DNA from 2 places in the Cobetia amphilecti genome. Region 1 is predicted to be linked to the other one. Evidence: predicted binding sites of a transcription regulator. Region 1 holds the regulator's gene; the other holds the start of a gene.
What was found. Region 1 encodes FNR, which switches genes on or off when oxygen is low (the NO sensors DNR and NnrR bind a similar motif). Its sites were predicted from a motif close to TTGATNTANATCAA; they were not measured.
Positions count from the first base shown of each region.

Region 2: a site for FNR is predicted at 3,180-3,193, ahead of adhP (alcohol dehydrogenase AdhP). Genes of this name have one in related genera too.

Region 1 covers NZ_CP136695.1:688,823-696,845, forward strand. The annotation lists gene R1T44_RS03060 (fatty acid cis/trans isomerase) at 1-1,861, shown strand, start outside; gene fnr (fumarate/nitrate reduction transcriptional regulator Fnr) at 2,036-2,785, opposite strand; gene R1T44_RS03070 (hypothetical protein) at 3,073-3,351, opposite strand; gene R1T44_RS03075 (cbb3-type cytochrome c oxidase subunit II) at 3,377-3,994, opposite strand; gene R1T44_RS03080 (cbb3-type cytochrome c oxidase subunit I) at 3,991-5,481, opposite strand; gene R1T44_RS03085 (alpha/beta family hydrolase) at 5,803-6,669, shown strand; tRNA gene R1T44_RS03090 (tRNA-Val) at 6,886-6,961, shown strand; tRNA gene R1T44_RS03095 (tRNA-Asp) at 7,040-7,116, shown strand; tRNA gene R1T44_RS03100 (tRNA-Asp) at 7,158-7,234, shown strand; tRNA gene R1T44_RS03105 (tRNA-Val) at 7,284-7,360, shown strand; tRNA gene R1T44_RS03110 (tRNA-Asp) at 7,365-7,441, shown strand; gene R1T44_RS03115 (NADPH-dependent 2,4-dienoyl-CoA reductase) at 7,919-8,023, shown strand, end outside.
Region 2 covers NZ_CP136695.1:927,615-935,637, forward strand. The annotation lists gene R1T44_RS04015 (Nramp family divalent metal transporter) at 1-300, shown strand, start outside; gene R1T44_RS04020 (response regulator transcription factor) at 423-1,187, opposite strand; gene exaC (acetaldehyde dehydrogenase ExaC) at 1,562-3,082, shown strand; gene adhP (alcohol dehydrogenase AdhP) at 3,414-4,442, shown strand; gene R1T44_RS04035 (pyridoxamine 5'-phosphate oxidase family protein) at 4,617-5,108, opposite strand; gene R1T44_RS04040 (CreA family protein) at 5,300-5,791, opposite strand; gene R1T44_RS04045 (DOPA 4,5-dioxygenase family protein) at 5,906-6,247, opposite strand; gene R1T44_RS04050 (sulfite exporter TauE/SafE family protein) at 6,364-7,134, opposite strand; gene R1T44_RS04055 (succinylglutamate desuccinylase/aspartoacylase family protein) at 7,368-8,023, shown strand, end outside.

The DNA.
Region 1 (8,023 bases):
AGAGCACCGCACGCTGGTGAACTGGCTGGCCAAGGGTGGCGCGATGACCGGTCCGGCGCCGTTGCCCCAGGCGCTGATGCCGCACATCGAGCAGGCCGAGCGCTTCTTCAATGGCGACAGCCTCAAGCAGCGCCTGATGAATCGCTACATCTACGAGCATCTCTTCCTGAGCCATGTGTATTTCCCGGGCATCAAGGGCGCGGACGGCCGGCCGATCTTCTTCAAGCTGGTGCGTTCCAGCACCCCGCCGGGCGAGCCGATCAAGCGCATCTCCACGCGCCGCCCCTACGATGCACCCTACGCCTCCTACACCGCCGATGAGCGCGCGAGCCTGCCCCACGATGACGCCGGGCGCCCGCGGGTCTATTACCGTCTGTGGCAGGAGCGCGCGACGATCCTGGCCAAGAATCATCTGCCCTATGCGCTCAATGATGCTCGCTTCAAGCGCTGGCAGGCGCTGTTCCTGACACCGGATTACCCGGTGGATGACCTGCCGGACTACGACCTCAAGACGGCCTCGAATCCTTTCCTGACCTTCGAGGCCATCCCGGCCGAGTCACGCTATCGCTTCATGCTGGATGAGTCGCAGAACACCATCATGGGCTTCATCAAGGGGCCGGTCTGTCGCGGGCAGGTCGCGGTGGATGTGATCAATGATCACTTCTGGGTCGGTTTCACTGACCCGAAGATGTTCAGTCACCCGGAAGTGGAACGCACCCTGGCCGAGGAAGGAAAGAATCTCAGCCTGCCCGCCGAGCAGAGCAGCAATGCGTTGCCGATCAGCTCCTGGGTCAAGTTCGAGAGCAAGCAGACCGCCTACCTCAAGGCCAAGCAGCGCCTGATGTCCCAGGCCTATCTCGATGGCGATCTGCGCCTGGATGAGCGAGTGCTATGGGACGGCAGCGGCTGGGCTGAGGGCCCCGGCCAGGGGCGTAACCCCAACGCGGCCCTGACCATCTATCGTCACTTCGACAATGCGGCGGTGATGAAGGGGCTGGTCGGTGGCGTGCCCAAGACGGGCTGGATCATCGATTACCCGATGCTGGAGCGCATCCACTATCTGCTGGTCGCCGGCTTCGATGTCTACGGCAATCTCGGCCATCAGCTGGTCACCCGTCTGTACATGGACTTCCTGCGCATGGAAGGCGAGAACAACCTGCTGGTGCTGTTGCCGGCAGGTGAGCGCCAGGCGGTGCATGACAGCTGGTATCGCGACGTCAGCCCCGGGCTTGGCGAGCTGCTGTTCAAGAAGCCGCCGCAGTTCGATGCGCCCAGTGGCATCGTCTGGACGCCGCAGGAGCTGTCATCGCCGAACCAGGCTCGCCTTGGGCTGATGCGGCGCATGCAGGAGCGCCTCGCGCCGGAACTCGGCCATGAGCGCAGCCTGAGCAATGTCGAGGACGAGCACGTGCGACATGAGCTGCAGGCCCTCGCTGCGGTGCAGGGAGTCTCGGCCAGCCTGATGCCGGAGGTGACGATCGTCGCGCTGGAGGATGGCACTGATGACTCGCCGCGCCTTTACAGCGTGCTGCGCAATTCCGCCCACGCCAACATCACCAGCCTGTTCGATGAGGAGGAAAATCGCCGTCCTGAGGAAGACACTCTCGATGTCTTGCGGGGCGTGGCGGGCGATTACCCGAATGCCTTCTGGCGTCTGACGCCTGACACCCTGACGGGACTGGCAGAGCGGGTGGCGACGCTCGAGACCGAAGAGGACTATCGCGCCCTGCAGGCCGATATCGGGGTGCGCCGGACTGATCCGCGCTTCTGGGAGTTCTCCGACAGCGTGCTGCGCACCAACTATGCTGATCGCCCTGTCGAAGCGGGCCTGCTGGACTATAACCGCCTCGAGAACCGCTGATCGCCAGCGAAGGCCGAGACAAGCCCTATTGTCATGACTGTCTGGCCTGACAGAAAGAAGAAGCCCGCCACGCAAATTGCGTGGCGGGCTTCTGTCTTGTGTGGTGCCGACATGGCGCCCTGGCGGCGGATCAGCGCAGTGTCGCTCAGCGTGATGTGCTGTCAGCAGGCGTCATCAGCGACCGCCCTGACACTCGCCTTCGGCCAGTTCGATCAGGCCATCCAGATGCAGGATATGCACCTCGCGGGCACGAATGTCGACCAGCCCCTGGGTCTGGAAGCGGGTCAGGATACGACTGATGGTTTCGACGGCCAGCCCCAGATAGTTGCCGATATCGGCGCGTGCCATCGAGAGGCGGAAGCTGTACGGCGAATAGCCACGGCGACGGAAGCGCTGTGACAGGTTGACCAGGAAGCTCGCCAGCCGCTCATCGGCTGTCTTGCGCGACAGCAGCATCATCATGCGGCGATCTTCGTGCAACTCCTTGCTCAGGCTCTTGAACAGCTGGGTTCTCAGCTCCGGCATCTGCTCCGAGAGCGCATTGAGGCGGTCGAAGGGAATCTCGCAGACGGTGGTGGTCTCCAGCGCCACTGCGGTGCCGGGATAGCAATTGCTGTCGATGGCATCCAGCCCGGCCAGCTCGCTGGGCAGGTAGAAGCCGGTCAGCTGCTCCATGCCGCTGTTTTCATTGGTGATCTGCTTGAGACTTCCGGAGCGCACCGTGAAGACGCAATCGAAGGCATCGCCCTGGGTGAAGAGCACTTCCCCTTTTCTGAGTGGCGCGCGACGGCGGATGATGGCGTCAAACTGGTCGATATCTTCCATGTTCAGTGCCAGTGGCAGGCACAGTGAACTCAGCGAACAGGTCTGGCAGCGGGCTTCATGGGCGCGCAAGCGGTGTGATGCCTGTGCATTGGCCGTCATGGTGACTCTCCTGAGGAATGTCACCGCTACCCCTGGGGCAGGGCAGCGGAGGGGTCTTTCGGGCGCAACAACGGTGGGGCGGGGCCTTGTCGCCCGCCGCTACCCTGCTCAGCCGATGTGATTCGAGCGGCCAGAGTCTGAGCGCTTATCGGCTAATGCAGTGCAATTTCGTAGCGCCATAATATTAGATTTTATTAATTCATTATCCTGCCCAACCCATGGGCGTTGCAAGGTGTGTGAACTTTAGGCCTGGTTGGCCCCGCATGACCATACCGCGACGACCTGCCTCAGCCAGCTGCGCCGAGCAGCAGGATCAGTGCGGCGGTCAGCGTCGCCAGTGCCAGTATGCCCCAGGCACGTGGCGCTGGTGTGTCAGGCTGACGTACGCCGTTGATGCGATGTTCCTGCATGGGGCCATCGCCTTCGCGCTCGTCGCTGTCAGCGCTGGCGGCGCGCGAAAGGCTGCCCAGGGCCAGCATGGCGAACAGCACCAGGCTGCCCAGCGTGAGGGCCAGCACCCAGAGATTCCAGAACAGGGGGAGTCCAGTTGTCTCCAGCAGATTCATGTCGTGTCTCCTGAGCGGTGTCCTGTCATGGGTCGCGGCTGGCGATGTCGCTCGCGGGGGCGGCCTGCTGCAGGTAGGCGAGCAGCGCCGTGATTTCGGCAGTGCCACGCACGTCATTGGGGGCGGCGAGAATCTCGTCTTCCGCGTAGGGCACGCCCAGGCCTTGCAGGGCTCGCATGCGGGCCGCGATGCCTTCGCCGCTCAACGCCTGCTCGAACAGCCACGGGTAGGCGGGCATCGCTGAGCCCGGCGCCTGACTGCGCGGGTCATTCAGATGCAGACGCTGCCAGGCATCGTCATGTTGCGCAGGCAGCTGGCTCAAATCCGTCCCCCAGCGCTCGACGCCCCACAGCGAAGGGCGGTCGTAGTAGCGCTCCCGGGCGGTCGTCGCATCGCCGTGTCGCGCCGTGTCGCCCGGTAGATCGCGCACCATGCGTGTATGGCACTGCTGACAGCCCTCGCGTTGGTAGATGCGCTGGCCCTCCAGCGCCAGGGCGCTCAGCGGTTTGAGGTCTTCGGGTGCGCTGGCGAGGCTGGGGTGAGCCCCGAGCGGCACCAGCTGGGCAAGGGCGCCGAGGCTCATGGTGAGCAGGCATAGTGCCGTCATCAGGCCGGCGTGACGTTCGAGCAGGACATGTCTCATGCGTAGTGCCCTCCCGAGGATGTGGCAGGGGGCGTGGTAGAGGGGGACGCAGAGTGCGTGGCAGGCTCTGATGATGCCTTGTGCGAGCCGGAGCTCAGGCGCTGACGCTCGTGAGCGGCTTGGCGTTCGCTCTTTTGATCAGCCAGGGTGCGCGTCACGTTGAGGAGCATCAGCAGCAAGCCGAGCGCCCAGCAGGCGAGCCCGCCCAGCGAGATCATCATCGGCATGCGGGCCACTTCCAGCACCTCGCTCAAGGTGTATAGCGGCCTGCCGTCATCTGCCAGCACATGCCACATGCTGCCTTGAAGCAGCGTGGTCGCCCAGCTGGCGGCAACGCACAGCAGGGTGCCGATGATGACCAGCAGGGCATGAGTCTTGAGCAGCGCGAGGGAGCGCATCGGGGGCAGCAGGTGATAGGCCATCACGATGGCGACTGTCGCGACCACCCCCAGGCTTGCTGCCGGCGACAGACTGTTGGCGGCACTGAAGGTCAGGGCGTTGAGTGTCGGCAATGACAGCAGGCTGTATTCAAGAACCGCAATGGCGAAGCTGATCAGCGCTGCCGCCAGCAGGCAGTTAAGCGGATCCCGGCGCAATGAGTGCCAATCCTCCTTGAGTGTCATCAGGCCATTGAGGCTGAGTGCCAGCCCCGGCGCCAGCAGCAGGAGGCCCATCGCCATGCCCAGCGTCTGGCTCCAGGCCGGCAGGGCGCTCGCGAACAGCAGTGGAGCGCCTCCCCATGTCACCAGCAGCACCAGCATCCAGAAGCTGGTGGCGGCCAGCCGATGCGAGTAGAGCGGCAGCCGCGAGCGGCTCGTCACCATGTGATGGAGCAAGGCAATGACGCCGAATGCGAACATGCCGCCGGGGAGTGGCCCTGCCTGCCAGCGCTGAATCAGTGCCTCGAGGCTGCCCGTGAAGAGCGGTATCGATTCCAGCAGGCCGATCGGCACGCTGAGCGAGATCAGCACATGCTGTATCAACACCAGCATCAGGCCGGCGATGAAGTACCAGCAGGCCACCGGCAGGCGGCGCAGCGTGCGCTGTTCCAGCATTGTGAAGAAGACCCACGCCACGGCCAGCCAGACGAGGGTCATCAGGAGATCGACGAGCCAGGGCGCTTCGGCCATGTATTGGCCCGAGGAGTAGCCTGCGACAATCGCCAGTGCGCCGAGCGCGACCACGGCCTGCCAGCCGAGGAAGGTGAAATGCATCAGCTTGAGCGTGAAGGGAGTCAGTGCGATATCCGGTATCGCCGTCTCGGCGTCCGTGCGTGATTCGCGTTGCAGGACACTGTGCATGGCGATGGAGTAGCCGCCGGCGATCACTGCCGAGCCGCCCAGACCGAAGAGCAGCAGGTGGTGCTGCAAGGGAGCGAGGCGGCCGTAACTCAGCCAGGCCACTTCCGGTCCCAGTGATGGCCATAGCCAGATGAGGTTGAGCCACACCGCCAGACAGAGGCTGAGCAGCCCCCAGATGACGGCCATGCGAGAAAAATCATGGTTCACGTGATGATGATGGTTCACGCGGGGATGGCAGGCCGAAGCCTCAAGAGCTGTACGCATATCACGACCTCGTCGGCAGTGGGCGAAAGCGCAGTGCTGGTGGTGACGGTGCAGGAAGCGGCGCTGCGGGAGCGGTCAGGTCATCGACGCCCCTGTCAGGGCAGCAGGGCTGGCGCTGACCGATATCACGCGCGACCATGACCGACTGACAGGCCATCCCTCGCGCTGGAATGCAGCGTTTACCCCTCATCGGTTCCAGCGTTGTCTGGCGCGAGCCGTACGAGATCAACAGGAGAATTTCGCTTGCCCGCCGTCACTTCATCATCGGACGAAGATGCCAATGCGTCCAATACGGCTGAGGTCCCCAGCCCTTACGCCGAGGAAGGCTTTCGTGTCGCCAGCCTGGCCGATGTCGCCTCGGAGCTTGCTGCTCGCCAGACCATGTCCCACGACGCGCTGGCCGCGCGAGGGCCGTGGCGAGGCTGGTTGGCGGAACTGGGGCCGCTTGAGATCCATGGACGACCGGGGCGTGCCCTGCTGTTGCATGCGCATGGTGCCGGCGCCGGGCGTGAGACCGACTTCCATCAACAGTTCGGCGCTGCCTGCCTGATGCAGGACATGGCGTGGCTGGCATTCGATTTCGGCTATCTCGTCAGGATGCGCTGCGAAAGCCGCCGCCGACCGCCGCCCCGGCTGCCCGGGCTGATCGAGGAGATGGCGCGCTGGTGTCAGGCGCTGATGGCGTGTGTGGCGGCCGTCGACTCCTTGCGATCACTGCCCTGGCTGGTCGGTGGCAAGTCGATGGGCAGTCGTGTGGCCTCCCATCTGCTGGTGGAGTTGACCCGGGCGGCGCATGCGCCGTTGCCGGTCGGGTGGTACGCGCTGGGCTATCCGTTTCATCCCACGGGCAAGCCCGACAAGTTGCGTATCGACCATCTGCCGGATATCCCGATGGCCGGCTTGATCTGTCAGGGCAGCCGCGATCCCTTCGGAACTCGCGAGGAAGTGACGGCATATCCGTTGCCGGAAAGCCTTATATTGCTTTGGCTGAATGATGGCGAACATGATTTCAAGCCACGAAAAGCGAGTGGCGAGACGCGTGAAGGACTGATTTCGCGTGCGGCGCTGGCCTTGGCCAATCACCCGGCGCTGGGCGGAAAACGGCAGTGAATCGCCACCATGCGAGGGGCATTACCCTGGCCTTCGATGGCGACAGCGGCATGTCAGAATGATGACGCAACGCTGATGTTTACTGGCCTGCAGGCGAAATGCAGCGGGAAAGTCCTGTCTTATCAATACTCTGTCGCGGGCGATTGCTGAAATTGCGCGCAAAAAAAGTATTGACTCATGGGCCGGATTCCGTAGAATGCAGCGCCAACGAGACAGGGGTGGTTAGCTCAGTTGGTAGAGCACCAGCCTTACAAGCTGGGGGTCACTGGTTCGAACCCAGTACCACCCACCATTTGAAAAAAGTCATTGCTTTTCAAAGCGTTACTTGATTAAATGGCCTGGTTCGTTAGCAGAAGCAAGCGATTGTCGTGGACCGGTAGTTCAGTTGGTTAGAATGCCGGCCTGTCACGCCGGAGGTCGCGGGTTCGAGTCCCGTCCGGTCCGCCATTCTCGTTTGTCATGCGCCCGATGTTGAGTTGTTCTGAAGTGGACCGGTAGTTCAGTTGGTTAGAATGCCGGCCTGTCACGCCGGAGGTCGCGGGTTCGAGTCCCGTCCGGTCCGCCATCAGAATCGCGAGATATCATCGCTGCTTGCAGCAAAGATCGTTTGTGTTGGGTGATTAGCTCAGTTGGTTAGAGCACAAGCTTCACATGCTTGGGGTCACTGGTTCGAATCCAGTATCACCCACCAATGCGGACCGGTAGTTCAGTTGGTTAGAATGCCGGCCTGTCACGCCGGAGGTCGCGGGTTCGAGTCCCGTCCGGTCCGCCATTCGATCTCATAGAATTCGTGAAACCCGAGCTTTCGAGCTCGGGTTTTTGCGTTTCTGGCTGTCGGAAAGTCTTCAGTACTGGCCCGGCCCGCTTGTCCCCCTGTCCTTTCCTCTTTTCTCTTTTCTCTTCTCTCTTCTCGACCTGGTCATGTTCCAGGCTTGTCGGTCTTCCCTGGGCACATCACGACATTTCGTTCTTGCCCGTTGATGGGTGTCCTGCTCGGTTGCTCACCTTTCTGATGTCATCACTGGCGTCATTCGCAATGTGGCCTTTGGGAGTATTGAGCCCATGGCGCGATGCTCTACACTGGGATCACTCGTTTCATACGACCGTTTGCCATCTATCATCAGTCGTTGATGTCCTGACAACCTGTTACTGACGACCATGACTGAGTGAGTGTTGCTGATGAGAGTGGCGGCGGCGCGATATAACAATGATTGTCCGAGGTGCTCGAGACAGCCAAGGAGAGACCGCAATGACTGCCTATCCGAATATCTTCCGTCCGCTGACGTTGGGCCACATCACGCTCAAGAACCGTGTGCTGATGGGCTCTATGCACACGGGGCTTGAGGAGACTCCC
Region 2 (8,023 bases), 240 kb from region 1:
GTGGTGATGCAGGGCTTCGTCAACTTCCGCATTCCGATGTGGCTGCGCCGCGTGATCACCATGGCACCGGCCATCGCCATCATCCTGATGGAGTTGCCGGAGCAGCAGGTGCTGGTCGCAAGCCAGGTGGTACTCAGCTTCGGGATTCCCTTCGCGCTGGTGCCGCTGTTGATGTTCACCGCCAACCGCCGCCTGATGGGGGATCTGGTCAATCGTCACTGGGTGACGGCCATCGGGGTGCTGGTCGCGGCGATCATCATCCTGCTCAATGGCTATGTGCTGGTCGGCGAGCTGATGTAGGCTCCATGCTTTATGCCCCAGTGCCTATGCCCTTGTGAGAGGTAAAAGCCCTGCTGGTGGCAGGCCCTCGCAACGCCCCGCTGTGTGCCTCATTCGTGAGCGCCCCGGCGGGGCGTTGCGCGTTATGGAGAGGCAAGGGGCGCGCTCGCGCCAGACACGGCAGGCAGGGCGTGGCTGGCCAGCAGAATCGCCTGTACCCGGCTGGCCACCCCCAGCTTGTGCAGGATGGCGGAGACATGCGACTTGACGGTGGTCTCCGCCACGCCCAGCTGCCAGGCGATCATCTTGTTGGATTCGCCCAGCACCATGCGCTCCAGCACGCCGCGCTGCTTGGTGGTGAGGGTCTGCCAGCGCTGCGCGAATTCCGCCTCGCTGAGGCTCGGCGCGAGTTGAGGCGCTGACGATGGCACTGGTGCTGAGGCTGATGAGGCTGAGGAAGCCGCCTGGCTCGCCAGCGGCGGACGCGGGGCGGCGCGCATCAGGCGGGCGGGCACATAGACCTCACCGGCCAGCATGCGCGCGAGCGCCTCGCGCAATACCTCCGCCGAGCTCGACTTGGAGAGATAGCCCACCGCGCCGAGTGCCAACGCCTCCAGCACCGTCTCGCGCGCCTCGTGGGCGGAGAGAATCGCCACCGGCAGCCAGTCTGCCTCCTGGCGCAAGCGCATCAGGCCTTCCAGGCCGTGGCTGTCGGGCAGGTCGAGATCCAGCAGCAGCAGGTCGAGGCTATCGGCATGCGCGTCGATGAGGCTGAGCGTCTCGGCGAGACTGGCGGCCTGCAGCAGCTCGTAGGGCGGTGCTGGGGCGTCAGCGACGCTCAGGCTCAGGGTACGACTGATGGCATCACGGAACAGCGGATGGTCATCCGCGATCAACAGACGGTACATGGAGGCTCCTGGCCGGTGGCGGGCGATATCCTGAGCATAACGTCATGGCGTGGTGTCGTGCCTTGCGGCCTTCGCGGTATGGCGGCGTTCGTTTCTCCCTCCTTTTCTCCTCCCAAGGGATGAGACGGTCTCCGCCCATGGGGGCATGTCGCGATTGGCGTCGGTGGTCAAGACTGTGAGAGTCGCCTGAACAAGTACCGCTTGATGGATCGGGCAGCGAGTCAGCGCCAACGGGGCCACTGCAGAAGGGCCAACACAGGCGTTTCGCTGACACGACAACGACTTTTCAGTAACGACAACGACTGCGCAGCAACGACAACAACAGGCCGTCGATCACGAGCGCCACTCGTGAATCCGGCCAACAGGAGTTCGCCATGATCTACGCCTCCCCGGGCAGCGCCGATGCGCTGGTCACGTTCAAGGATATCTACGGCAACTATATCGGCGGTCGCTTCGTCGAGCCGGTGAAGGGTGAGTACTTCGACAATGTCAGCCCGGTGACGGGCGAGGCCTTCTGCCGTATCCCGCGCTCGAGTGCGGAGGATATCGACCTCGCGCTGGACGCCGCCCACAAGGCAGCCGCTGCCTGGGGCAAGACCTCGGTGCAGGAGCGCTCCAACATCCTGCTCAAGATCGCGGATCGCATCGAGCAGAACCTCGAGATGCTGGCCGTCGCCGAGACCTGGGACAACGGCAAGGCGGTGCGCGAGACGCTGAACGCCGATATCCCGCTGGCGGCGGACCACTTCCGTTACTTCGCCGGTTGCCTGCGCTCCCAGGAAGGCACCGCGGCGGATATCGATGCCAATACCGTCTCCTATCACTTCCATGAGCCGCTGGGTGTGGTCGGGCAGATCATCCCGTGGAACTTCCCGATCCTGATGGCGGCCTGGAAGCTCGGCCCGGCGCTGGCGGCCGGCAACTGCGTGGTGCTCAAGCCGGCGGAGCAGACCCCGGCCTCGATTCTGGTGTTCGCGGAGCTGGTCGGTGACCTGCTGCCGGCGGGCGTGCTCAATATCGTCAACGGCTATGGGGCCGAGGCCGGTCAGGCGCTGGCCACCAGCAAGCGCATCGCCAAGATCGCCTTCACCGGCTCTACTCCCGTGGGCTCGCACATTCTCAAGTGCGCCGCCGACAGCATCATCCCCTCCACGGTGGAGCTGGGCGGCAAGTCGCCCAACATCTACTTCGCCGACATCATGAATGCCGAACCCGAGTTCATCGACAAGGCCGCCGAAGGCCTGGTGCTGGCGTTCTTCAATCAGGGCGAGGTGTGCACCTGCCCGTCACGCGCCCTGATCCAGGAAAGCATCTACGACGACTTCATGGCCCGGGTGATGGAGCGCGTGAAGACCATCAAGCGCGGCAACCCGCTGGATACTGACGTACAGGTCGGCGCTCAGGCTTCCCGCGAGCAGTTCGACAAGATCATGTCCTACATGGATGTCGCCCGCGAGGAAGGCGCCGAGGTGCTCACCGGCGGCGGCAGCGAGCAGCTGGAGAACGAGCTGGCCAACGGCTATTACATCCAGCCGACCCTGCTCAAGGGCAACAACTCGATGCGTGTCTTCCAGGAGGAGATCTTCGGGCCGGTGGTGGCCGTCACCACCTTCCGTGACGAGGCCGAGGCGCTGGCCATCGCCAATGACACCGAATTCGGTCTCGGCGCCGGTGTCTGGAGCCGCGACATGAACGTCGCCTTCCGCATGGGGCGCGGCATCCAGGCCGGCCGTGTGTGGACCAACTGCTACCACCAGTATCCCGCCCATGCCGCCTTCGGTGGCTACAAGAAATCCGGTGTCGGTCGCGAGACCCACAAGATGGCACTGGAGCACTACCAGCAGACCAAGAACCTGCTGGTCAGCTACGACATCAATCCGCTCGGCTTCTTCTAGGCCTGGCTGGCAGCGCCACCGCGACTGGTGGTGCTGCACGCCTCCCGCGATTCTTGCTTGAGAAAATGACATCGATGCCCGCGCCAGATCCGATTGCTTGATCTGGCGCAGGGCAGGGAGCGCTGCGTCTGGTTTCAATGGAGAGGCAAGCTTTGCACTGGCTCGGGCGCAGGCTCGGGCGCTGGAAAAACGCTGGCATGGGCGCTGGCGTATGCAGGCGCAAGCCCACACTCACCGGCGCAACGCTCCGCCGCAACTCTGCTGGTTCGTTTGTCTTGAATGTCCGTCTTTCTTGAATGTTCGTCAGTCTTCAATGGATGAGGAGTACGTCATGGATAACAGCATGAAAGCCGCCGTGGTACGTGAATTCGGTGCACCGCTGGTGATCGAGGAGGTCGCAGTACCGCGTCCGGGGCGTGGCGAGATTCTGGTCGAGATCGCCGCCTCCGGGGTCTGTCATACCGACCTGCACGCCGCGCATGGCGACTGGCCGGTGAAACCCAATCCGCCGTTCATTCCCGGCCATGAAGGCGTCGGCACCATCGCGGCGGTGGGCGAGGGCGTCACCCACGTCAAGGAAGGCGACCGTGTCGGGGTGCCCTGGCTCTACTCGGCCTGCGGCCACTGCGAGCATTGTCTGGGTGGCTGGGAGACGCTGTGCGAGAGCCAGCAGAATACCGGCTACTCGGTGAATGGCGGCTTTGCCCAGTTCACGCTGGCGGACGCAGGCTACGTCGGCCGCCTGCCGGACAGCGTGGGCTTCGTGGAGATCGCGCCGGTGCTGTGCGCCGGGGTCACGGTCTACAAGGGACTCAAGATGACCGACACCCGCCCCGGCCAGTGGGTGGTGATCTCGGGCATCGGCGGGCTGGGACACATGGCGGTGCAGTATGCACGCGCCATGGGCCTGAACGTGGCGGCGGTGGATGTGGATGATGCCAAGCTGGAACTGGCCCGTCGTCTGGGCGCGACCGTAACCGTCAATGCCATGAAGGAAGACCCGGCGAGCGTCATCAAGCGCGAGATCGGTGGCGCGCATGGCGCGCTGGTGACGGCGGTGTCGCCCAAGGCCTTCGATCAGGCCCAGAACATGCTGCGCCGTGGCGGCACCCTGGTGCTCAACGGCCTGCCGCCGGGCGACTTCCCGCTGCCGATCTTCTCCACCGTGCTCAATGGCATCACGGTGCGTGGCTCCATCGTCGGCACGCGCCAGGACCTGCAGGAGGCGCTGGACTTCGCCGCGGAAGGCAAGGTCGCCGCCACCGTGCAGACCGGCAAGCTCGAGGACATCAACGACATCTTCGGACGCATGATCGACGGCAAGATCGAGGGGCGCATCGTGCTCGACATGAAGGCCTGAGGCGTTCGCTGGCCTGAATCCTCACCACCGATGACAGGCCTGCTGGAAACGGCAGGCTGCCAGACACGACAACGCCAGCCCTCGGGCTGGCGTTGTCGTGTCTGGCATGGCCGTGTGCGTGAAGCGTCACGCGGGCACTGCAAAGAGCTCTCTCTGACGAGCTCGGGCTTCTGCTTACACCGTGCCGAATTTCTCGTTCTCGCCCATGTCCGGGGTGTGGTCCTTGTCGAGGTTGGCGCGCGCCACCTCGTAGAGCTGATAGGCCTTGCTCTCCTTGGCCTTCCAGTGCTCGCCGGATTGCACCGAGATCTCCAGCAGGGTGATGTCGGGGTCATCCTTGCCTTCCGGGAACCAGGCGGCCACGAACGGGTTCCAGAACTTGTCGATCAGGCCCTGATCGCGGTGCAGGTTGGCATGACCGCTCAGCGACACGTAGACGCCATCATCCTGATCGGAAAAGCTCAGGCAGACCTCGCTGTCCTTCCTGGCCTCAAATACCTTCTCGGCGCTGGCGCGGGTGAAGAACCACAGGGTGCCGTCGTAGTCATCCTGCACCAGATGCATCGGGCGGGCGTGGGGCATGCCGTCGCCTTGCGTCACCAACATGCCGACCTTCACATCCTTGATCAGCTTCCAGATCTTCTGCTTGTGCTCCGGGCTCGACATCGTGTGTCACTCCTTTGCGTCATGCGAATGAAAATCCGGCTGGCTAGCCGTTGCACAAGACCTTGGAGCGATACCCCACAACTTCAAGGGATGATGGTGAAGCTTTCGCTTGATGAGTCAGGGCTTGTTGAGTCAGAGATTGATGAGTCAGCGCTTGATCAATCGGGGTTTGATTCAGGCGCCGAGGCGACTCACTGCGCTGCCGGGGCCTGCCAGGCGTCGCTGCCCCACAGCGGCACGCTGCTCAGCGCATGCTTGAAGCTGCCACTGGTTTCCTTGGTGCTGTAGGCGATATAGAGCAGGCTCTGGGAGTCGCGATCCAGAATGCGACGAATCTTGAGGCTCTTGAGCAGCACGCTCTTGGATTTGCGATAGACCTCCTCGCCACTCTTGGAGGTATCGATGTCGGCGATCATCTCCGCCGTGATCGGGCCGGTCTGGCGGCAGGCGATGCTCATGTCGGAGGGATCGGAGAAGTCGAGGTCCGCCTCGATGTTGCTCAGATGGCAGGTCACGCCCGGCACCTTGGGGTCGATCAGGCTCTCGATCTTGATGTCCTTGGTGGTGAACAGGCCCAGTGAGACATCTCCGACCTCGTTATCATCACAGCCGGCCAGCAGCAGGCCTGAGGCCATCACACCCAGCAGGGCAGCACGAGAGGAAAGGCGGCGCAGTCGCGTCATGGGGGCATCCTTGAGTCAGTGGTGTCAGGCGATGATAGCGTGTCAGACCCGCGGTGGGCGTCAACCATTGCCCTGGCCTCAATGCTTGCCGCGGGCTAAATGCTTGCCGCGGCCTCACTCGCTGGCGAAGGCAGCGAGATTCAGCGTATGCGAGTTGCCCAGCCACATCACGCCCTGGGTGTGATCGAAGAGGTCATCGCCGGTGCCGGCGTGCACGAAGATGTCCAGCGAGCCGCGGTTGAGTGCCAGCCACGGGATGATGCGCCCGAATTCCTCAGGCAGGAAGGACAGCTGACAGCTCCACAGCGGGTGCGGGCCGACCGGCTGCTGGTGGAAGCGCCCGACGCGCAGCGTGAAGCGCTGCTCGGCCTGGGCCGCCAGTTCGCGAGCGGCGGCCAGGCTCTGTTCATCGGTGTAGTAGAGATGGGCGTGGTAGTAGCTGATGTGGTGTGTCATGGCGTTGTCTCGATCGTTCTCAAGGGGGGCTTCCAGCGCTCGGCCTCAAGGGCCGTGGCGGGAGTTTTCAATGGCTGGCGGCAGTGGTCGTGAGGGCGTGATGGGGCTTGTGGCCGTCAGCCCCAGGCCTTGTAGATCAGCTGCACACCCACCAGCGCCATCGCGATGATGATCAGGCGGAAGAACAGCTTCTCGTTGACGCGGGATTGCAGCCACAGGCCGCTTCTGACGCCCGCCCAGGCCACCGGTACCAGCAGCAGCGAGGTGGAGAGGCTGGTGAGGTTGATCTCGCCCAGCGCCACGTAGGGGCCCAGTTTCATCAGGTTCATGCCAGCGAAGATGATCACCGTGGTGGCGATGAAGGTCTCCTTGGGGTGCTGGCGCGGAATCATGTACAGGTTGTAGGGCGGGGCGCCGGCGTGGGCGAAGAAGCTGGTGAAGCCGGCGGTGGCCCCGGCAGGAATGGCCAGCCAGCGGGGCAGCGGTTTCCTGGCTGTCGGTTTGAACAGCATATAGGCGGCGAACAGCAGAGAGATGACGCCCAGCAGGCCGCGAATCATGTTCTCGTCCAGCTCATCGAACAGCACCACGCCCACCGCGATGCCGATGGCGGCGCTGGGCAGGATGATGCGCACCTCCGACCACAGCTGCTTGCCCCACCAGGCGCGGGAGCTCAGGAAGTCCATCACCAGCAACAGCGGCAGCAGGATGCCGGCGGCTTCCAGCGGCCCGATGGCCAGCGCCATCAACGGCACCGAGAGTGAGCCGAAGCCTCCGGCGAAGCCGCCCTTGGAGATGCCGGTCAGGTAGGTCGAGAAGATGATCACGCTCCAGGCCAGCGCAGAGTAATCGGGCAGTGTCAGCAGGGCATCGAGTGAATCGGTCACGGGCATCTCATGTCGAGAGGGCGGGCAAGGTGAGTCGTGAAGGCCCATTGTTGAACAATTCTGCCCGCGCTTCATCCCGACACGCTGCAATGAAGTCTTTCCCTTGGCGCACCAATGCGCTAAAAGGCGCATGTCGCACAGTGTTTTCTTTCGAGACACTGGGCGAGTAGCCTGATCTGGCGGGCATGTCGCAGTGCCTGCCGCTCGTTGGTCGAACAATCTCTGAGGTGGCGATGTCACGCGCTCCATTTGAAATCAGCGGTACCCGCATCGCGCCGGGAACGCGGGCCCAGGTCGATGTGCCTGTCGCCAAGCTCTACACCCATGCGCCGCTGCACATCCCCGTCGAGGTGGTGCATGGCCGTCAGCCCGGCCCGGTGCTGCTGGTGTGCGGTGCCATCCACGGTGACGAGATCAATGGTGTCGAGATCGTGCGGCGGCTGCTCAAGAGTTCCAGCCTCGCGCGGCTGCGCGGCACCCTGATCGCGGTGCCCATCGTCAACGTGTTCGGTTTCGTGCAGCACACGCGCTACCTGCCGGACCGCCGTGACCTCAACCGCTGCTTCCCGGGCAGTGAGAGCGGCTCGCTGGGCTCGCGGGTGGCGGCGCTGTTCCGTGAGCAGATCGCCGATCAGGCCACCCACATCATCGACCTGCACACCGGCGCGATTCATCGCACCAACCTGCCGCAGATCCGCGCCACCATGACGGGCAGTGATGCCACGCGTCAGATGGCGGATGCCTTCGGCGCGCCGGTGCTGCTGAATGCCGAGCTGCGCGAGGGCAGTCTGCGCGCCTATGCCAGCGAGCGCGGCGTGCCGGTCATCACCTATGAGGCCGGTGAGGCACTGCGCTTCGATGAGTGGGCGATTCGCCCGGGCGTCAGCGG